Regions from separate parts of the Alkalispirillum mobile genome, predicted to be linked through region 2. Evidence: predicted binding sites of a transcription regulator. Region 2 holds the regulator's gene; each other region holds the start of a gene.

Region 1 (5,482 bases), on a different contig from region 2:
GCACTCTGATCCTCGTCATCGCGAGGCCCCAGGCCCGCGGCGATCCAAGTGCTGGCCTGGACTGCCACGCCCCTTTGGGGCTCGCAATGACGGTGGGGCGGGGCTGGTCGCGCTATAGCGCCTTTACGGTCACCCAGTTACTACGAGGAGCCTCCAAAAACATGATGTTGACCTTGATTGAACGACTTTCCGACTCCGCCCCACCGGACGCCACCCTGACCCTGCCCTTCCAGGTGCGCCAGAAGAGCCGTTTCCGTGCCCGGCTGGACGACGGCCGTGAGGTGGGTGTCATCCTCAGTCGGGGCGAGATCCTGCGCGATGGTCAGTGCCTGCGGGCCGAGGACGGCACCGTGGTGAGGGTGCGGGCCGCCGACGAGGCGGTGAGTACCCTGCGCAGCGATGACGGTCTGGCGCTGGCGCGCGCCTGCTACCACCTGGGAAACCGCCACGTCCCCCTGCAGATCGGGGCCGGCTTTGCCCGCTACCTGCACGATCACGTGCTGGACGACATGCTCCGGGGCCTGGGGCTGGAGGTGCTGAGCGAACAGGCCCCCTTCGAACCGGAGCCGGGGGCCTACGGCGGCGGGCACGGCCACGGCCATAATCATGGCCACGACCCTAACCACCAGCACGACCACGCCCATGAGCACTGAGACCGACCCCGGCCTGGCCCAGCGGCGGCTCTGGCAGCTGATCAGCCCCACCCTGCCCATCGGCGCCTACAGCTACTCCGCCGGCCTGGAATATGCCGTGGAGGACGGCTGGCTGCGTGATGCCGACGCCGTGGCCGACTGGCTGCAGGGCCAACTCCACCACGCCCTGGCGCGGGTGGACATCCCGGCACTCGCCCGCCTGCACGCCGCATGGCAGAGCGAGGACGCCGTGGCCCTCCATTACTGGAGCCAGTGGCTGCGGGCCAGCCGGGAGACCATGGAACTGCGGGAGGAGGATCGCCACGTGGGCCAGGCCCTTGCGCGGTTGCTGCGCGACCTGGACCTGCCCGAGGCCGCCCCCTGGGTGGACGACCCCATCGCCGGCTGGCCCACCCTCTACGCCCTGGCCGTCGCCCGCTGGGCCATCCCCCTGGAGACCGCCGCCGAGGCCTACCTCTGGGCCTGGTGCGAGAACCAGGTGGCCGCCGCCATCAAGCTGGTGCCCCTGGGTCAGACCGCCGGCCAACGGCTGCTGCTGGCACTGGCCGAACCCGTGGGCGAGGCCGCCCGCCTCGGGCTGGCCCTGGACGACGAAGACATGGGCGGCGGCCTGCCCGGCGTCGCCCTGGCCAGCAGCCTGCACGAAACCCAGTACTCCCGGCTGTTCCGCAGTTGAGGAGACTTCACCTAACCGCTAGCCCCGCCAGGGCCGACCCCACCCATATAGAGAAAGGAACGGATCATGAAAGACAAACCCGCATTGAGAGTCGGCATCGGTGGCCCCGTGGGCTCCGGCAAGACCGCCCTGGTGCAGGCCCTCTGCAAGGCCCTGCGCGAGCACTACGAGATTGCCGTGGTCACCAATGACATCTACACCCGCGAGGACGCCGAGTTCCTGACCCGGAATGGTGCACTCCCCGCCGACCGCATCATCGGCGTCGAGACTGGTGGCTGCCCCCACACCGCCATCCGCGAGGACGCCTCCATGAACCTCGCGGCCGTGGCCGACCTCAACCAGCGCTTCCCCGCCCTGGAAGTGGTCTTCATCGAGAGCGGCGGCGACAACCTCTCCGCCACCTTCAGCCCCGAACTCTCCGATCTCACGATCTACGTCATCGACGTCTGCGCCGGTGACAAGATCCCCCGCAAGGGCGGCCCCGGCATCACCCGCTCCGACCTGCTGGTGATCAACAAGATCGACCTGGCGGAGGGCGTGGGCGCCTCCCTGGAAGTGATGGACCGGGATAGTCGCCGTATGCGCGGGGAGCGGCCCTTCGTCTTCACCAACCTGCACGTGGGCGAAGGGCTGCAATCCGTGATCGAGTTCATCGTCACGGAAGGGATGCTCGAGCGGAAGCCGGCGCTTGCACCAGTATGAAAAAGCGGGGGTGCGCCGTGATCCGATTTGGTGCGCGGGATGGGGGTCATCACGGTTCATGCCTTGAAATGAATCCAAAAAGTCGAGCATAAGCAGTGGTTTGCAAGGCTGGCACGGGGGTTGCTTTTGCCTGATCGAGCTAACGCCTGCCGGTGCACCGCACTGGCGGGATCCTAAGCATCAGGAGGGAAGCATGAGTAAATCGCAAACGCGTACCAACCCCGTCGCCGGCCTGCGCCGCACCGCCATCGCCGCGGGCGTCATGGCCGCCGTCGGTCTGGGGGGGCCGGCGGTGTCCGTGGCCGACGAGGGGCCGATCAAGGTGGGGATTCTCCACTCCCTGTCCGGCACCATGGCCATCAGCGAGACCTCGCTGCGCGACGTGGCCCTCATGACCATCCAGCAGATCAACGAGCAGGGGGGGCTGCTCGGCCGTGAACTGGAACCGGTGGTCATGGACCCGGCCTCCGACTGGCCCCGCTACGCCGAACAGGGGCGGGAACTGCTGGAGCGCCACGAGGTGGACGTCATCTTCGGCTCCTGGACCTCCGTCTCCCGCGAGGCGGTGCTGCCGGTGCTGGAAGAGCTTAACGGCCTGATGTTCTACCCGGTGCAGTACGAGGGCGAGGAGTCCTCCCGCAACATCTTCTACACCGGCGCGGCCCCGAACCAGCAGACCATCCCCGCCGTGGAATACCTGATGAGCGAAGAGGGCGGCGGCGCCGAGCGCTTCTACCTGGTGGGCACCGACTACGTCTTCCCGCGCACCACCAACCGCATCGTCCGCGCCTTCCTGAATCACCACGGCGTCAGCGACGACGACATCGAAGAGGTCTACTTCCCCTTCGAGCACAGCGATTTCCAGTCGCTGGTGGGTGATATCCGCAGCTTCGCCGACGGCGGCCCCACGGCGGTGATCAACACCGTCAACGGCGACTCCAACGTGGCCTTCTACCAGGAACTGGCCAACCAGGGCATCGACGCCATCGACATCCCGGTGCTGGCCACCTCGGTGGGTGAGGAAGAACTGCGCGGCATGGACACCGGCCCGCTGGTGGGCCACCTGGCGGCCTGGAACTACTTTATGTCCATCGACACCCCGGAGAATGAGAAATTCGTCTCCACCTGGATGGATTACGTGGAGGCCGAGGGCCTGAGTGGCGGTAGCGACCGGGTGACCAACGACCCGATGGAGGCCACCCACATCGGCATCCGCATGTGGGCCCAGGCGGTCCTGCAGGCCGGCACCACCGACGTGGACGCGGTGCGCCAGGCGGTCTACGGCCAGTGCGTGGACGCCCCCTCCGGTTTCGAGATCTGCATGGACGAGGAGAACCACCACCTGCACAAGCCGGTGATCATCGGCGAGATCCAGCCCGACGGGCAGTTCGCCCCGGTCTGGGAGACCGACGGCCCGGTGCGCGCCGAGCCCTGGAGCGAGTACCTGGAAGACAGCCGGGACAAGGTCGCCAACTGGCGCTACCCCTGGGTCTGCGGTGACTGCACCGAGCCCACCTACGAGCTGGACTTCTGATCCGCTGTTGACGGACGGGGCCGCCACGCCGGCCCCGTCCCCCGCCTGAAGACCGAGTGTCGGGGCCCCGGGTGACCGGGGTCCGCGGCACCCCATCAGTCCCCCGGGGCCATGCCCCGACCGGACGGGAGCGACCATGAAAGCCTTGACGCGATGGGCGCTGGCAGTCCTGTTGTGCGCGGCGGCAGCGAGCGCCGTGGCCGAGGAAGAACTGACTGCCGAGGAGCGCGCCGCCCAACTGGCGGAGACCGAGGCCGACACCGTCGAGGTGGCCGGCGACGGGCTGGCCGAAGAAACCGCCGAGGCGGTCTCGAAGATGGCCACCAGCAACTGGCAGGACGTGCGCGATGCCATCAACCGGCTTGCCGAACTCAACGACGCCGATGCCCTGCCGGTGCTCCAGGCCCTGCAGGACCGGCGCCTCTATTACGACCAGGACGAGCGCGTGCTGGTGGAGGACGCCCTCACCGGGCAGCTGCGCAACCCGGTCACCGGCGAGGGTGTGGACCGGGAGGGGCTCGACCTGAGCGAACCGCCCCTGACCAACCCGATCCGGCGGAGCCTGCGCCCGGTGATCGGGCAGTTGCAGATCTTTTCCGACGAATTGCCCCTGCGCCTGGCGGCCGCCGAGGAACTGGCCGACCGGCCCCAGGCCGCCATGCTGGATACCCTGCGCGAGGCGGTGGAGCAGGAGGACAACGCCGAGGTGGCGCGCTTGCTCAATATCGCCATCGCCCGGCTGGAACTGGATGACGACGACGCCGAGGTGCGTCTGGCCGCCGTGGAGATTATCGGCGAGGTCCGCTCCAGCCGCCTGAAATCCCAGCTCCAGCGCCTGCTGGCTCAGGACGACGAGGGCGTCTACAGCGAGCCCGACGAGCGGGTACGCGAGGCGGCCCGCGAGGCCATTGAGGCCATCGAGTCCCGGGAGCGGGTGGCCAGCGTGCTCAGTGACCTGGTCTACGGCCTGTCCATGGGCAGCGTCCTGCTGCTGGCGGCGCTGGGGCTGGCGATCATCTTCGGGCTCATGCGGGTCATCAACATGGCCCACGGCGAGCTGCTGATGATCGGCGCCTACGTCACCTTCCTGGTGCAGAACTTCTTCGTCTTCTTCCTGCCCGGGCTGTTCAACTTTTACCTAATAGCGGCTGTCCCCGTGGCCTTCATCGCCACCGCCCTGGTGGGCATCGCCATGGAGCGGGGGGTCATCCGATTCCTCTACAAACGCCCCCTGGAGACCCTGCTGGCCACCTGGGGCATCAGCCTGATCCTCATCCAGACCATGCGCAGTATCTTCGGCGCCCAGAACGTGCGGGTCTCCAGCCCCGAGTGGTTCTCGGGCAGCGTGCAGTTGATGCAGGGGGTCTCCCTGTCCACCAGCCGGGTGGGGGTCATCCTGTTCGCCATCTTCGTGGTGGCCCTGGTCTGGTTCCTGATGCAGCGCACCCGCCTCGGTCTGGAGGTGCGGGCGGTGATGCAGAACCGGGAGATGGCCGCGGCCCTCGGGGTCTCCGCCAACCGGGTGGACATGTGGACCTTCGCCGCCGGGGCCGGGGTGGCCGGCCTGGGGGGCGTGGCCCTCTCGCAGATCGTCAACGTCGGCCCGCAGCTCGGTCAGGCCTACATCGTGGACAGCTTCATGGTGGTGGTGCTCGGTGGCGTGGGTAACGTCATGGGCTCGGTGGTCAGCGCCCTGGGCATGGGGGTCTTCTCCAAGTTCCTGGAGCCGGTGACCGGCGCCGTCATGGCCAAGATCCTGCTGTTCACCGCCATCATCCTGTTCATCCAGTGGCGTCCCCAGGGCATCTTCGCCCTCAAGGGCCGCTCCGCCGACGACTGAGGTCCGCCGACATGAGAGAACCCATGGTCATGCGCCTGGCGGGGCTGCACTCTCCCAAGGGATGGCTGCTCTTCGCC
Region 2 (5,482 bases):
TACCCCGAGCGCGAGGTCTGGGAGTTCACCCGCCCCGAGGTGGAGATGTTCGCCGCCACCGGGGCCAACTGGTACGGTACCGCGCCACGGGGCAGCGCCTGGGACGAGGCCGAACGCGTGCTACTGCACGAGGACGTCCACTTCTGGCGCCCGGAGAGCCCAGTCAACCGTCCACTGCAACTGGACACCTCTGAGCTTTGGCTCTACCCCGAGGAGGACGTGGCGGAGACAGAGGAACACGCCATACTGCGCCAGGACGCCTCCCACACCGAGGGCGTGGGGGCCAAAGCCTGGCTCAAACGTCAGCAGATCGAATTGAAATCCGAGGTAAAGGGTCATCATGAACTGCCGTAACGCCGCGGCCGCCCTGGTCACCGCCCTGACCTGCCTGGTGCTCATCACCGGGGCGCAGGCCCGCACCCCTGACCGCGAGCAGCCCATAGACCTGGAATCGAATCGCGCCGAAATCGACAACGTACGCGGCATCAGCACCTATACCGGGGACGTGGTCCTCACCCAGGGCAGCATGGTGATCACCGGCGACCGCATGGTGGTCCACACCCGCGAGGCCGATGACCGCCGGGTACTCGACCGGATCGAGGTGGACGGCAGCCCCGCCACCTACGAGCAACTGCCGGAGGACCAGACCGACAAAGTGCACGCCGAGGCCCCGCGGATGGAGTACTACAGCCGCGGCCCGCAGCGGATTTACCTGCTGCAGGGCGCAGAGCTGTGGCAACGGGAAAACCGCATGTCCGGCGAGGAGATCCGGGTCAACCTGGAGACCCAGGAGGCACAGGCGGAGGGCCGCGAGGACCGGCGCACGCGCACCATCTTCTTCCCGGCCGAGGAGACCGACGACCCATGAGTCGTCTGGAAGCCCGGTCCCTGGTCAAGCGCTACCGCCGCCGCACCGTGGTGGAGGAGGCCTCGCTGACGGTGAACGCCGGCGAGATCGTCGGCCTGCTCGGCCCCAACGGCGCGGGCAAGACCACCTGCTTCTACATGGTGGTGGGGCTGGTGCGCGCCGACGGTGGCCAGATCCTGCTCAACGGCGAGGACATCACCGCCCTGCCCATGCATGCCCGGGCCCGCAAGGGCGTCGGCTACCTGCCGCAGGAGGCCTCGGTGTTCCGCAAGATGACCGTGGCCCAGAACATCATGTCCATCCTGGAGACACGCCCCGAGCTGAGTCGCAAGGGCCGCGAGGAGCGACTCCAGGCCCTGCTGGACGAGTTCCACGTGCCGCATCTGGCCAACCAGAATGGCATCAGCCTCTCGGGCGGGGAGCGGCGGCGGGTGGAGATCGCCCGGGCGCTGGCCGCCGACCCGCAGTTCATCCTGCTGGACGAGCCCTTCGCCGGCGTTGACCCCATCTCTGTGGTGGATATCCAGCACATCATCCGCCAGCTCACCGAGCGCGGGATCGGCGTGCTGATCACCGACCACAACGTGCGGGAAACCCTGGGTATCGTGGAGCGGGCCTACATCCTCAGCCAGGGCCGGGTCATTGCCCGCGGCAGTGCCGACGAGGTTCTGGCCAACCAGGCCGTCCGCGAGGTCTACCTGGGGGAGCATTTTCGGCTTTGACCCCCTTTCCGCGGTAAACTGGGAGTACAGGCAGATACCCGGCCCGGCAATGGGCTAGCATGGGATTATCAAAGCGGTGCGTGCCACGACATACATGAAAACAAAGCTCACCCACATCACGATCAATCAGAACGGCCCCCGGGCCCGTTGGGATCGGTCATGAAGCAGTCGCTGCAACTCAAGCTCGGCCAGCAACTCACCATGACACCCCAGCTGCAGCAGGCCATCCGCCTGTTGCAGCTCTCCACCCTGGATCTGCAAATGGAGATCCAGCAGCAGCTAGAGTCCAACGTCATGCTGGAAATGGCCGAGGACGAGCAATTGGAGGACGAGCAGCGGTCGGAGGCGGACGAAGCTGACCAGAACACCGCCGACGAGCCGGGCGAGGACACGAGCGGCGAAGAGCAGAGCGATGCCGAAGCCCCCGCCGCCGAGGAGCCCGCCGCCAGCCAGCAGGACGACATCCCTGACGACCTTCCGCTCGACTCCAGCTGGGACGAGATCTACGACGGCAGCACCCCCTGGAGCCAGCCCGACAGCGAGGATGAGGACCGCGACCCCTGGGCCAACCGCTCCGGTGGCGGTGAAAGCCTCCACGAGCACCTCACCTGGCAGGCTGAGCTCACCCCCTTTACCGAGCAGGACGCCGTCATCGCCCAGGTCATCATCGACTCGGTGCGCGACGACGGGTATCTGGGTGCCGACATCGAAGAACTGATCTCCGCCCTGCCCGCCGAGTGGGAGGTGGAGCCCGAGGAGGTCGAGGCGGTCCTGCGCCGCATCCAGCACTTCGACCCGGTAGGCGTGGCGGCACGCGACCCGCGTGAAGCGCTGCTCATCCAGCTTGAGCAGCTGCCGCCCGACACCCCGCTGCTCACCGAGGCCCGCACGCTGGTGGACCAGTACCTGGACATGCTGGTGCAGCGCCAGTACGCCCAGCTGTGCCGGCGCATGAAGCTCAACCAGGAGCAACTGCGCGAGGTGCTGGCCCTGGTCCAGACCCTGGACCCGCGGCCCGGCTCCCAGATCAGCGACGACGAGACCCAGTACGTGGTCCCGGACGTGGTGGTGCGCCGCATTCACGGCCGCTGGCAGGTGGAGCTCAACCCCGACACGGCCCCGCGGCTGCGGGTCAACAGCTACTACGCCAGCCTGATCAAGCGCGCCGACAACAGCAGCGACAACACCACCCTGCGCAACCACCTGCAGGAGGCGCGCTGGTTCATCAAGAGCCTTCGCAGCCGCAACGACACTCTGCTGAAAGTGGCCCGTTGCATCGTCGAGCGCCAGCAGGGCTACTTCGACCACGGCGAGGAGGCCATGCAGCCGCTGGTCCTGCGCGAGGTGGCCGAGGCGGTGGACATGCACGAATCCACCATTTCCCGGATCACCACCCGCAAGTACATGCACACCCCGCGGGGCACGCTGGAGTTCAAGTACTTCTTCTCCAGCCACGTGCAGACCGTGGATGGCGGCGAGTGCTCGGCCACCGCCATCCGCGCCCGTATCCGGCGACTGGTCGCCGACGAGAACCCGGCCAAGCCACTCAGTGACAGTCGCATTGCAAATATCCTTCAGGAAGAAGGCATAAACGTGGCAAGACGGACCGTAGCCAAGTATCGTGAGGCCATGGCCATCGCCTCGTCATCCGAGCGCAAGCGACTGGCCTGAACCGCAACGTTGAAGGAGGCGGCATGCAAATACAGATAACCGGCCACCATGTGGAAGTCACGGACGCTCTCAAGGACTATGTCCACGACAAGTTCAAGCGCCTGGAGCGCCACTTTGACAACCTGGTGGACAGCCACGTCATCCTCTCCGTGGAAAAGCTTCGCCAGAAGGCGGAAGCCAACCTGCTGATCAGCGGCAACCGGCTGCACGCCGAGACCACCAACGAAGACATGTACGCCGCCATTGACGGCATGGTGGACAAGCTCGACCGGCAACTGGTCAAGCACAAGGAGAAGGTGACCGACCACCACCGCAGGGAGGGCGCTGCGCAGAAGGCAAGTGCAGGGGCCGCGGACGTAGACGCAGAATAGCCACAGCAAACCACTGGCGGCCGGCGTCCTGCCGGCCCCGGCCGCCCTGGGCTGAACATCATCATGAAAATCGCCGAACTCATCACGCCGGACCGAATCCGTTGCGAAGCCGAGGTCAGCAGCAAGAAACGCGTGCTGGAACAGCTCAGCGACCTGCTGACCACGGACGACACCACCCTGGCCGCCCCCCAGGTCTTCGACCGCCTGGTGGCGCGTGAGCGCCTGGGCAGCACTGGCCTGGGCCATGGCGTGGCGCTGCCCCACGCCCGCATGGAGGGCATAGAGCAGGCCCGGGGGGCGCTCATCCGCCTGGGCGAAGGCGTCGACTTCGACGCCTTTGACCGCGAACCGGTGGACCTGCTGTTTGCCCTGGTGGTGCCGGAGCACTTCACGGACGAGCACCTCCAGATCCTGGCCGACCTGGCCGAGATGTTCAGTGACAGCCGCCTGTGCGAGCGGTTGCGGGCCACCGGGGAACCGGAGCGGCTCCACCAGCTGCTGGCCGAGTGGCAGGGTAGTGAGACGGCAGGGTAGCGGCCACCGACACGGCGGCCGCCAGAAGGCGGAGCACCGACATCCATGCAGAACCTCAGGTTGATCATCATCAGCGGCCTGTCCGGGTCCGGAAAGAGTGTGGCGCTGCACACGCTCGAGGATCAGGGCTGGTATTGCATCGACAACCTGCCCGTCGGTCTGCTCAGCGCTTTCGCCCGCCACGTCAACGACAGCTGCCAGGGGGCCAGCGGCCGCTACGCGGTGGGCATCGACGCCCGCAACCGGCCGGAGGACCTGGCCCGCATCCCGGAGATACTCGACGAACTGGGCGGTCTGGGGCTGAACAGCGAGGTGTTGTTCCTGTTCGCCAACCACGAGACCCTCATCACCCGCTTTAGCGAGACCCGCCGCCGCCACCCCCTCAGCGGCGACGATGCCACGCTCGCCGATGCCATCGCCCGGGAAGAGACCCTGCTGGCACCGCTGCGTGCCCGCGCCGACCTGACACTGGACACCAGCGACACCAACGTCCACCAGCTGCGCGACCTGATCCGCGAGCGGGTGGAGCACCAACCCGGCCGGCTCTCGCTGCTCTTCCAGTCCTTCGGCTACAAGCACGGCATCCCGTCCGATGCCGACTACGTGTTCGACGCCCGCTGCCTGCCCAACCCGCACTGGGAGCCCAGGTTGCGTCCGTTCACCGGGCAGGACGCACCGGTGCAGAGCTACCTGGAGGCGCAGCCGGAGGTGGGGCGGCTAATGCAACAGATCGAGGAACTGGTCAGCACCTGGCTGCCCGCCTTCCGCAAGGAGGCACGCAGCTACGTCACCGTCGCCATCGGGTGCACGGGCGGCCAGCACCGGTCCGTCTACCTGGCGGAGCAGCTGGCGCGGCGTTTCGATAACGGCACGGATGCCGTCAGTGTCCGCCACAGGGAGTTAAGCCATTGAGCTGCCAATCCGGGAGCAACCCCCAGGAGCGCCACGGAATCACCACTGTGCCTAGCGAAGAACTCGACATCGTGAACAAGCTGGGGCTGCATGCCCGTGCCGCCGGCCGTTTCTCCGCCCTGGCCTCGGAGTACCCTTGCACCATCCGGGTCACCCGCGGCGAGCGCACGGTGGACGGCAAGAGCGTGATGGGCCTGATGATGCTGGCGGCCGGCTGTGGCAGCCGTATCCAGGTGGAGGCCGACGGCGAACAGGCCGAAGAGGCGCTGACAGCGCTTCGCGACTTGGTGGCGGACGGCTTCGGTGAGGGCACCGGCCCGCAGCGGAGCCATGACACCCCCTCAGACCACTGACCCCCTCCACAGCGCCCGTCCGGGTGCATAATATGGGTGTACGGGGGCCAT
Region 3 (5,482 bases), on a different contig from region 2:
CTCTTCGTGGGCCGTTGAAACGAAGGTGGCCCAGTCGCCCTCATGGGTGATCTCGCCATCAGCACGGATATCGATCAGCAGGTTGCCGTCGTCAGGGTCGTAGTAGAAGCTGTCGCCACTGATGCTAAACGGGTGGTCGGAGCTCCCATCCAGCGTCAGGTGCGTAAAGTAGTGTTCGGTCTCGCCAAAATTGTCTTCCAGTGGAAGGTTGGTTTCAGCGGGATCAGCGTCGGTCACCGAGAAACGGATATCGAAAGAACCACTGACTAGGTTGCCTACCCCCGGTGCTGACCAGAACCCGAAAGAATCTATGGTCATTGCCCCAGAGAAGAGGTCACCGCCGTAAATCAACTGAGTCTGATGCGCCAAATCGCAGCCGAAGGGGATGCAATTCCGTCCATCGAGCGACTCTCCGACATCGATCCGGGCCGCAGAGGTCGTACCGGACAGAAAGGCGCCCGGTACTGATAGGGCGATTGCCACCACGATGGGTGTTGTCCAGTTCCTGGTCGGATACATCCCGGCACCTCATGTTTTCGACTGACACGTGCGTTTATAAGCGCAAATGACGTGCCATCCGAATCCCCCGCTGCGTGAAAGGCGCTCATAACGGCCTTCTTGGCAGCATCCACATGCGTGACGACCAGCGTAGAAAAACGGAACGGAGGTGTGTGTAAAGTCTGCTTTACGCGAATCGGATCGGTGCCATCCTAGCGCGCCTGAGTGCGTAAAAACTTCCGACGCATAAGATAATGAGGGCGTCGTGCCGGCAGCTAACAGAGCGCCCCTGGCACGCAAAAGCGACGACACGCTCAGCGTGGTGTTGATGAACCGCTCGGTCATCGACGACTCGCGGTGCGTTAGCTCCTTCAGGGAAGCGCCCGGTGGCCCTGAGCCCAAATTCGGGCCCGTTCCGGGAGCTCTTCCATCACGTCGCGCCGTTCCTGGTCGCTCATGTCACGCCAGCGACCGATCTCATCCAGGCTACGGTGGCAACCGATACACCGTCCGTCCTCGACTTTGCAGATCTTCTTGCAGGGGGAGTCCATCATTCGATTGTCTCAAGTTTTTCAGCCCGCGGGAATTCTGTAAGGGGCTGTTGGGTCGCCCGATTGCTACCGGCGTTGGCATGGGCATGGTCAGCGGTTGCCCGGTCTCCGATACCAGAACCAACTCAACCGCCGAAACCGCCCAGCCCAAGGGAACACCACGAAGACCAGCACCACGAGCGCATGCTGCCAGGTGGCGTACCAGTCCAGCTTACGGCCGGAGGTGACCACCGGGTCGGTGTCCAGGATGCCGAAGGTCAGGCCCTGGCGGCGGGCGCGTTGTCGGAGTTGCCGCGAGTGCCCGATCTCCTCGCCTGCATAAACATGCTCCGGAAACCCGCCGAGCGACCGGTGCCAATCCGCCCGTACGAAAAAGAAACAACCGGCCGCCAGAGAAAACCGGCGCGATAATGCGTTCCAGAAGGACAGCCCCAGCGCCGGGAAGCGGGGGAGGGGGCGATCCATGGCAACGGGCACACCGCCGCCGATCCATCGGTCCGCGAGTGCGTCCCGCACGGCGAGCAGGTGCTCAGATGTGACCCGGGTGTCGGCATCGAGGAACAGCAGCCAGGGGCTCCGGGCCAGTTCAGCGCCCCGGTTTCGCACCCGGGCAATGCGTCGCTCGGGCTCGCGCACTACCCGTGCCCCGGCCTCTTGGGCGATCGCTGCGGTATCGTCATCGGAGCCGTTATCCACCACGATGATCTCCACGCCAAGGTCAGATGCGGTGATGGCATGCCGCAGTGCATCGAGCGTGGCCGGCAGTTGGTCGGCCTCGTTCCAGGCCGGGATGATCACGGAAAGACTGGGCGGCGCCATCCTGAAGTCCGGTGGAGTTTATTGGCTGAACGAGCCGACAAGCATACGGCCTGAATCCACGGGTTGCAGCCACAGGAGCGTGGTAACTTAAGCGCTCTGGCCAAGCGCGTTTGCGGAGGATCGCCATGGGTCGTCTCATGATGGTGGCATGTTTCGTGGCCGGGCTGTTGGCATCGGCCCCTGCCCACGCCGATGGGGTGGATCGCGACGCGCTTTTTGACCACGATTTGCGAGAGCTCCACTCGGACCGGGTGTTAAGTCTGCGAGAGGTCCTGCAAGGGGCGCCGTTGCTGTTGGTGAACACGGCAAGCCGTTGTGGGTTTACCGGCCAATTCGAGGGGCTGGAGGCGCTCCACCGCGAGTTCGGTGACCAGGGCTTGAAGGTGGCCGGATTCCCGTCCAACGACTTCCGCCAGGAACTGGAGGATGAGGCCGTGGTGGCCGAGGTCTGCCGGGTCAATTTCGGCGTGACCTTCACCATGTTCTCACCGATATCCGTTCGGGGCGACGACGCCCACCCGCTGTTCAGGGAGCTGGCGCGCCAGAGCGAACAGCCTGCCTGGAATTTTCACAAGTACGTGCTCGACCGAGACGGCAACGTGGTCGCCAGTTTCCCCAGCCGGGTGGCCCCGGACGATCCGAGGCTGCGCGCGGCCATTCGATCCGTTCTCTGACGACCGGCTTCCCAAGTCACCAGCCTGCCCGGGCCATCCTTTTCCCTGGGTGCGGGCCTAACCGGCGCACCCCTACCCGTAAGCCCTGGGGCGCATGTCTGCTCCCCCCTATGCAGCGTCGTGTAAAAAATGATGACAGACGAGTCCTGGGCAAAGCCAATAGCTATCAGCTCCATGTCACAGTTTTTTACATGCGTAATGGTGCACGGGTGAAGTCCCGCGGAAAAGCCCATAAGAAATAACAGGATCCAGTATTGGCCTAAGTTTTGCTTTGCCATGGGAAGGTAATCCTATTGGACGGCCCACTTGACCAGGGCCGCTGACGTCATCGAGAGGTAATAGCAATGAAAACCAGGGCCTTGGGCGTATCAGTGGCACTGAGTGGGGTTTTGGCCTGTTCCGTCGCCAATGCATCGCTGATCAACTTGCCGGATGTGGACGAGACCTTCGACGGCATTCCGCTGGCGCTCCAATACAACGACTTCTACTCCTACTCCGGGTCGCTGCTTCGGCAGTGGGACTACATCACTCAAGCTCAGTACACCGGACAGGGCACGGGCACACTGGACCTGATCATAGGCACGGGGGCCGGGGGTGCGAACAACCAGGGGGTCGGACCGGATGGCGATTTTAACTTTGAGAACCCCATGCCCTTTCCCGGTGGGGGAACGTCCGAGTTCACGGGCCAGTGGGGTGTGGGTACCCAGGCCAATGGGCCGGTGTTGGTCGACAACCTGCTGGCCTACCTGAATGCGATCAATCCGAGCTCGACTATCCCCGTGTTTCTGTTTGACCACAATCAGACGGGGGGCCAGCCGGACCTGTTTGTACAGGCCGAGGTATACATTCAGGACCCGACGACCGGGGAGCGGGTTGCTCGCTGGTTCTTTGACGACGGGGCGGGCAATCCGGTGTTGGCCCCTGGCGAAGTGGAACTGGTGGGGGATTCCGGTACGGAGTACGTTGCCAATCACAACCTGGGCAGCGGTCGTCTGGACTATATCGTCTTCGCGCCTACCATGGACCTCAGTCAATATGCCGGTCTTGATTATCTGTTTGGGATTGACTTCTTCATGGACGACCTGAACAACGGCTTCGAGGAGTTGTTCCTCAGCGGGCGTTTCGTGGTCAACGACAACGGGAACGGGCAGGTGCCGGTACCCGCTTCAGGGTGGTTGTTCGGGCTCGGGCTGCTCGCCCTGGGGCTCGTGCACCGGCGGCGCACACCCGACCCGGTGTGATCATCTGCGTTCCGGATTGAAACAAGCCAGATTGAAACAAGGAAGGCCCTGACTCAGAGCACCGAGCCAGGGCCTTTTGTACAGTCGTGCGGGAGGGCCCTGCGCCCTTCAGCAGTCGCCGATGCGCTCCCCGACAATCTCCATGTTCATGCGCATGTCACCCATCGGGGTCTCGAAGTCGCCGGTCATCTTGCCCTCCATGCGATCCCCCATCAGCTGCATGTTCATGTCCATCTCCATGGTGCCGCCCTGAGGGTCGGCGCAGCTCAGCCGGTAGCTCACCTCATCGCTGCTGATGGATTCATCCACGACCTCACAGCCATCCTCGTCGTGGAGTTGGATGCCCGCGTCCAAGTCGTCTTCGGTAATGCACTCCTGCGTGGTCTCGGTGTGGTCCGGCATGTCCATCTCGCCTTCCATCACCGTGGTGTTGGTGTATTCCCACAGCCCCGGCTCCACGTTGGGACGGTCGGCCCAGGCCATGGCGGGCAGGGCGAGCAGGGCAGCGGCGGGCAATGCATAGCGCATCATGAGTGCATCTCCTTTGGCGTATCGTTGGCTGAGTCGTTTTCTGATGATGGCCGTTCATGGCCGGGCTGCTGTAGTAACAACCCTCTGGCTCTAGGGTAGCTGCTTCTGCCCCTGCTTTCAGGGGCTCAGTCGGCCACGATGGCCTCTATGCCCCGGGAGAGCCGCGCGCGGCTCAGCTCCCCGAGGTGGCTGTCGACCACGCGCCCCTCTGCATCAATGAACAGGGTGGTCGGCAGGGCACCGGAGCCGTAGTGTCCAGAGAGCCCGGAGCGGGGGTCGAGCAGGATGTGCTCCAGCGGCGCGTCCAGCTCGTTCAGAAAGGCCTGAATGGTGGCCGGGTCCTCGCCCTGGTTGACCAACAGGATGGTGACATCATCCCGTTCCTGCTGGACGTCGCTGAGTACCGGCATTTCCCGGCGGCAGGGCGGACACCAACTGGCCCAGAGGTTGATCACCACGGGTTCACCTCGCCAGTCCCCAAGCGGCCGGACATCGCCGGCCAGGGTCTGTACGTGGGCATCGGGCAGGGTCGGGGGCTCTGGGCTGAGGGTGTGTATGGCCGCGATGCCGACGCCCCAGGTGGCGAGGCCGCCCGCCAGGGCACCCGTCAACGCCCAGCGCTGCAGCGGGCGCCGCCAGGCGAGCAGCGCCCCCAGTGCCAGCATGGCGGCGATTGCGGCCAGCGGTGCGAAGCCGCCGTCGGTGACGTTGATGATGCTCATGGGGGCGGCCAGGTAGTCGTCCCGGTACTGCAGGACAAACCCCAGCCGCCCCGCCAGCAGGCCGGTCAGCCCGGTCAGCAACAAGGGGCCGTCGGCATTGCCGCCCTGGCGGCGACCAATCAACCAGCTCAGGAGCAGGGCCACCACCAGGGCGGCGAGCAGAGGCAGGCGATCCAGCGGCAGGGCCAGCGGGCCCAGGTTGAGTGACATCATCTCGGTAGCAGCGTCCATAGCTTTACGATTGCGGTGTCGGCAGGCCCGCACCGGGCGTACCTTAACAGAGTGGTCCACGACCAGACGGTTCCACGGACGGGTATTCAGGAGGGTTGATGAGCGGGGAAGGACAGGAATCGACGCGCCACCGGGTGTTCTTCGCACTCTGGCCCGAACCTGCGCTGCGCTGCGCGTTGCATCGGCTGGCGTTGGAACTGCGCGGCGGGCGCGCA
Region 4 (5,482 bases), on a different contig from region 2:
GTCCAGGCTGTTCTCGGTGAAGTCGAACTGCCCCTGGTTGAACTGCTGGCCTACGTTCTGCAGACGCACGCCCTGCCCGATGGACAGACTCGTCACCCCCAGGTTGCTGAAGGAAAACAGGTCGGCGAACTCCGCCCGGCTCTCCTTGAAGCCCGTGGTATTGCTGTTGGCAATGTTGTTGCCCGTGATGTCCAGGTCTGATTGCGCGGCGTTCAGGCCGGTCAGCGAGGTTCCGAATGACATGATGCTTCCCCTTTTTATTGATCGCTGTTACTGCACTCGACGGATGTCGGACAGGGCCATCTCGCCCAGACCGTCCAGGTTGACCCTCGGGCCCCGCTCGCCCTCCCCGGCCAGCGTCACACTGAGCACGGAGGCGGCATTCATGATCGGCAGGCCCTTTTCCTCGCCGTCCACCTGCGTGGTGGCGCTCACGCGGTAGTCACCGGGAGGCATCTCCCGCCCGTCATCGGACAGCCCGTCCCAGGCGAAGGGCAGGTCGCCGGCTGGCTGCTCACCGGTGGAGAGGGTCCGGACCCGCTCGCCGGCGGCGTTGTGGATGCTGATGTTGGCGTTGCCCACCGCTGCCGGAAGTTTGACGATGCCCGTCAGCTCCCCCTCAGCCGGCAAGCGCCCCTGATCGGTCTCCACCAGCACGTCACGGCCGACAAGAGAGGCGGCCTGCAGCGCCTGGTTGGAGCGCATGTCGCTCTGGAACTCGGAGAACGACTTCTGCAACTCGTCCATGCCCGAGGCCGTGGTGAACGAGGCGATCTGCGACATGAACTCGCCGCTCTCCATGGGGTTCATCGGGTCCTGGTTCTGAAGCTGGGTGATCATCAGCTTGAGAAAGTCCTCCTGCCCCATCTCATTGCCCATCTCGCGCTGGGTCGGCTGTTGCCGTTGGCTGTCACTGGCTTCGGCGCCGCTCACGTTCATGGTGATTCCCTCCGTCTAGTGCCGGTGTCCGGCTGCCGCCCGTTACTGCTGCCCGAGTCGCAGGGTCTGCAGCAGGAGTTCCTTGGAGGTATTCATTACCTCCACGTTGTTCTGGTAACTGCGCGAGGCGGAGATCATGTTGGTCATCTCCTCCACGGAGTTGACGTTGGAGCGGTACACGTACCCTTCATCATCCGCCTCCGGGTGATTGGGCATGTACATGGGCTGCACCGGGGCGTCGCTCTCGACGATCTCATCCACCTGCACGCCCACATTGGTGCCATCGGGCTGACCGGGGTTGCCCATCACGCTGCCACTGCCCTGCCCCTGCTGGGCTGCCTGGAGCACCGAGGCGAAGACCGGCTGACGCGAGCGGTAGGCCGCCTCCGGGCTTCCCGCCACCGTCTCCGCATTGGCCAGGTTGCTGGCCACGGTGTTCAGGCGGGTCTGCTGGGCGTTCATGCCCGAGCCGGATACGTCAAAGACCTTGAATAAAGACATGTGTCAAATCTCCGTCATTCGCCCCGGATCGCGCCGAGCAATCCGGTGATCCGGTCACCGAGGAAGGTCAGCGAGGCCTGGTATTGCACCGAGTTCTCGGCGAACTTGGCCTGCTCCACGTGACTCTCCACCGTGTTGCCATCCAGCGCCGGACCATGCGGCACCCGGTACAGCGCTTGCGGGTCACCGTCCAGCCCACCGCCGGGACTGACATTGAAGTGCTTCTCGTGGGTTGCCTGCATGGGCCCGGTCCCACGGCTCTCGGCGGCCTGCATGGCCGCCTGGAAGTCCATGTCCTTCGCCTTGAAGTTTGGCGTGTCGGCGTTGGCGATGTTGGATGCCAGCATCTGCGAGCGCTCGCCGCGCAGGCGAAGCGCCAGTTCCTGGGTTCCGAAGGCTTTATCCAGCGAAAGGCTCATTGCTCACCTCACACGAGTTTCCTGTGAGAGATAAAGCAAACGGCATGCCAACTAAAAAGGGGTGGGGAATAAAGAGGGTTCGGTGAAGGGCTGCAGGGTGGGCGGCCAGGGTTTTCCGCTCAGCGGCAACCCCCAACCGGATTCCAGGCTGTCAGGGCCGGCGGTAAACCACGCCGCCATCCAGCCGATGCATTTCGAAATCTCCGGCGTACCCGGAGAGGGACTCGGAGGCGCCGATGATCAGCCAGCCACCCGGTCGCACACTCTGCGCCATACGGTGGATGATGTCCCGGCGGGAGTCGGTGGAGAAATAGATCAGCACGTTGCGGCAGAAGATAATGTCGAACCGGCCCAGCGAGGCGTAGCTGTCCAGCAGGTTGTGCAGCTTGAAGGTGGCCCGCCGTTTGATCTCCGGGCGCACCTCCCAGACGTCATCCCCCAACTCACGGAAGTAGCGCTGCTGGCGCTCGGAGGTCAAACCACGCCGGGCGACGCTGGCGCGGTACCGCCCCTGGCGGGCCGCCTCGATCATCCGGGGGGCGATATCGGTGCCGACAATCTCGGCATCGATGCTGCCCCTGCCCGTCCGGTTGAACTCGTCCACCGTCATGCTGATGGAGTAGGCCTCCTGTCCGGAGGAACAGGCGGCGGACCAGACGCGCACCGAGCGCTGGTTCTGCTTCACGTAAGCGGGCAGGATGTGCTCCTTGAGCACGCGGAAGGGGTAGCCGTCACGAAACCACTGGGTCTCGTTGGTGGTCATCGCCTCAATCACCCGGGCCTGCAGCGTGCCGCTGCCCGGCCGGCGCAGGCGTGCGACCAGTTCGCCCAGGTCGGACACCCCCTGGTCGGCCATCAATGGCCCCAGGCGGCTGGCCACCAGGTACTGCTTGTTATCGCCCAGCACGATCCCGCTGGAGGTCTCCAGAATCTGGCGGAATGCCTGGTAATCCTGCTCTTTGATGGCTGAAACGCTCAAGCTGGGCTCCTTGCGTGTTCGACCCCTGAAAGCCGGCCCTTCCCGGTGGCCGTGACGGCGTGCCGGCGCAGTATAACACCCCGACCGCCCCACGCCGACGCTGCCCGGGGCCTCGGGATCAGCCCGCCGAGACAGTCTGAAGACGCGCCTCTAACTTCTCGGCGAGTTCGTTCGAGCGAAACTTGGAGAGGAAGTCATCCGCCCCCACCCGCTCGACCATCTTCTCGTTGAACACGCCGGACAGGGAGGAGTGGAGCAGGACGTTGAGCCCGGCCAGTCGCTGGTCATCGCGGATACGGCTGGTCAGGGTGTAGCCATCCATGCGGGGCATCTCCACGTCGGAAATGACCATCAGCAGCCGCTCCAGCGGAGAGCCTTCCTCCTCCGCCCAGGTCTGGAGCAGTTCCAGCGCTTCCTGGCCATCGCGCACGGCCGTGCATTGCAGGCCCAGGTCCTCCACGGTATGGACCACCTGCCTGCGGGCGATCACCGAGTCATCCGCCACCAGTACATGCCAGTCATCGGCCCCCGCCAGCGCTTCGTCGGCACCGCCCTCGATCTGCCTCGGGTCCAGACCACCGGCGGCGTTGAGCTCCGCCAGGACCTTCTCGACATCGATGATCTGAACCATCTGCCCATCCAGGCGGGCAATGGCGGTCAGGTAGGTACCGCCCGAGCCCTGGGACGGCGGCGGCAGCACGTCCTCCCACTTCATGTTGACGATGCGGTCCACACCGCCCACCAGGAACCCCTGCACGCTGCGGTTGTACTCGGTGACGATCACGTAACCGCCCCCCTCCACGTCCAGGGGCGCCCCGCCGATGGCCATGCTCAGATCCACGACCGGAATGGTCTGTCCCCGGATATGCGCAATGCCCCGCGCTACCGGATGGCTGTTGGGAACGCGGCTCAGCTTCGGCGCCGGAATGACCTCGCGCACCTTGAACACATTGATGCCATATCGCTGCGAGCGCCCCATGTGAAACAGCAACAGCTCCATCCGGTTACGCCCGGCCAGCTGGGTCCGCTGATTTACCGCGTGCAGGATCTGCGACATGACTTCCCCCAAGATACGAAAGACGCCCGATGCGCCCGTGCTCTTACAGTCATCGGACAAGGGCGGCCGGACTTGAGCCCCGCTGTCACCGAGCCTGTTTTTCCGACCTATTCCAACAGACATTATCATGTTTGGACACCGGGCCTGCTACGGGCACCCCGCCAGACATAGGCATGGATCATGCTTGCTTCCCTTCAGCAATCGCCCGGACGGGCCTGAAATGGGGAAAATCCACTCATGCTGAACGGAAGAATGTCGATAAGGCGCATTGGCATGACTCTGGTGGCAGCCATTTTTCTGACGGCCCCATGGGCGGCTCAGGCGGAGCGGCAGCCGCTCGAGGATATCCGCGCCACGGCGGCGGAGTGGGCCCAACAGGCCTACGCAGAGCACGGCGACACGCTGGAGGTGGAGATCGGCCGGCTGGACCCCCGCCTCCGCCTGGCCCGCTGCGACGGCGAGCTTGAGGGGTTTTCCCCCCACGGCGATCGCGGTGTCGGCAATCTGACGGTCGGGGTGCGCTGTACCGGCACCCAGCCCTGGACGGTCTACGTCACCGCCCGGGTGGACACCGAGGTGGAGGTGCTGGTGGCCGCGCAGCCGCTGCGCCGCGGCGAGCGCATCCGCCCGGGCAGCCTGACCCTGGAGACCCGGTCGCTGTCCTCGTTGAACCGCCCCTATGAGACCGAAGCGGACCGCCTGATGGGCATGGAGGTTCGCCGTTCCCTGCGCCGGGGCGACCTGATCAGCCAGACGGCACTGGCGCAACCGCAGCTGGTGCACCGCGGCCGCACCGTTACCCTGCGGGCCGGCAACGGCGCCGTGGCCGTCACCGGTCGCGGCAAGGCCCTGGAAAACGGTAGCATGGGCGATATCGTCCGCGTGGAATCAGGCAGCTCCGGCCGGGTCATCGAGGGCCGGGTGGTCGGCGAATCGCTGATCGCTGTCGGGCAATAGGCCGGATCACCGGGCACGGAATTCGCATGTTCTCAAACCGGCAGGAGAAGGCTAAAGTCTTCGGAACACCTGCCGACATATTATCCAGAGTGGGCGTCCGGCCGCTGACCACAGGGCCGGGTAACGTGACCTGGACGGAGAGACGACAATGACCGACCCCATCAACAACGGCAATCGGCTGCCCGGCTCCCCCGGCCTGAACCCCGGCGGTGCAGGCAAGGCGGGCAACGCGAGCCGGCAGGAAGGCGCCGCCGACCGGCCAGCCACTGCCGACAACCGCGGTGCGGATCAGGCCAACGTGTCCGATCGCCTGCAGGCCGTGCGCCAGCAAATCGACGCCACGCCCGAGGTTAATCAGGAGCGGGTCGAGGCGCTGAAGGAGCGCATCGCCAACGGTGAGTACCCGGTGGATGCCGACAAGATCGCCAGCCGGATGGTCGAGTTGGAGAGCCTGCTGCAGCGCTGAGCATCGGCAACGGATGACGGACTGACATGACCATGACCGCCGTAGAGCCTGCCATCGTCGACGCCCTGCAACGCTGCAGCGACTGCGCGCAGTCGGTCATGGCGGTGTTGCGGCGCGAGCGCGCACTGCTGGATGAGCGCGACGCGGAGGGCCTGACCGCGCTG

What was found. Region 2 encodes sigma-54, which starts transcription at its own class of promoters, with help from an activator protein. Its sites were predicted from a motif close to TGGCANGNTNCNTGCTT; they were not measured.
Region 1: the regulator sigma-54 is predicted to act here: its motif matches at 2,141-2,157, upstream of urtA (urea ABC transporter substrate-binding protein).
Region 3: the regulator sigma-54 is predicted to act here: its motif matches at 2,798-2,814, upstream of DFR31_RS05780 (VPLPA-CTERM sorting domain-containing protein).
Region 4: the regulator sigma-54 is predicted to act here: its motif matches at 1,893-1,909, upstream of flgB (flagellar basal body rod protein FlgB).

The regions. Positions count from the first base shown of each region.
Region 1 covers NZ_RCDA01000001.1:1,571,471-1,576,952, reverse strand. The annotation lists gene ureE (urease accessory protein UreE) at 165-653, shown strand; gene DFR31_RS07520 (urease accessory protein UreF) at 643-1,329, shown strand; gene ureG (urease accessory protein UreG) at 1,396-2,031, shown strand; gene urtA (urea ABC transporter substrate-binding protein) at 2,225-3,565, shown strand; gene urtB (urea ABC transporter permease subunit UrtB) at 3,702-5,405, shown strand; gene urtC (urea ABC transporter permease subunit UrtC) at 5,417-5,482, shown strand, end outside.
Region 2 covers NZ_RCDA01000008.1:1,066-6,547, forward strand. The annotation lists gene lptC (LPS export ABC transporter periplasmic protein LptC) at 1-354, shown strand, start outside; gene lptA (lipopolysaccharide transport periplasmic protein LptA) at 341-868, shown strand; gene lptB (LPS export ABC transporter ATP-binding protein) at 865-1,590, shown strand; gene DFR31_RS13490 (RNA polymerase factor sigma-54) at 1,750-3,261, shown strand; gene hpf (ribosome hibernation-promoting factor, HPF/YfiA family) at 3,285-3,632, shown strand; gene ptsN (PTS IIA-like nitrogen regulatory protein PtsN) at 3,696-4,166, shown strand; gene rapZ (RNase adapter RapZ) at 4,212-5,078, shown strand; gene DFR31_RS13510 (HPr family phosphocarrier protein) at 5,126-5,431, shown strand.
Region 3 covers NZ_RCDA01000001.1:1,240,440-1,245,921, reverse strand. The annotation lists gene DFR31_RS05800 (hypothetical protein) at 1-519, opposite strand, end outside; gene DFR31_RS05795 (DUF1289 domain-containing protein) at 870-1,052, opposite strand; gene DFR31_RS05790 (glycosyltransferase) at 1,140-1,868, opposite strand; gene DFR31_RS05785 (glutathione peroxidase) at 1,994-2,542, shown strand; gene DFR31_RS05780 (VPLPA-CTERM sorting domain-containing protein) at 2,887-3,783, shown strand; gene DFR31_RS05775 (DUF3617 domain-containing protein) at 3,892-4,314, opposite strand; gene DFR31_RS05770 (TlpA family protein disulfide reductase) at 4,440-5,267, opposite strand; gene thpR (RNA 2',3'-cyclic phosphodiesterase) at 5,366-5,482, shown strand, end outside.
Region 4 covers NZ_RCDA01000002.1:110,744-116,225, reverse strand. The annotation lists gene flgE (flagellar hook protein FlgE) at 1-243, opposite strand, end outside; gene DFR31_RS08790 (flagellar hook assembly protein FlgD) at 271-939, opposite strand; gene flgC (flagellar basal body rod protein FlgC) at 982-1,440, opposite strand; gene flgB (flagellar basal body rod protein FlgB) at 1,455-1,859, opposite strand; gene DFR31_RS08775 (CheR family methyltransferase) at 2,011-2,838, opposite strand; gene DFR31_RS08770 (chemotaxis protein CheV) at 2,957-3,895, opposite strand; gene flgA (flagellar basal body P-ring formation chaperone FlgA) at 4,169-4,852, shown strand; gene flgM (flagellar biosynthesis anti-sigma factor FlgM) at 5,001-5,318, shown strand; gene DFR31_RS08755 (flagella synthesis protein FlgN) at 5,345-5,482, shown strand, end outside.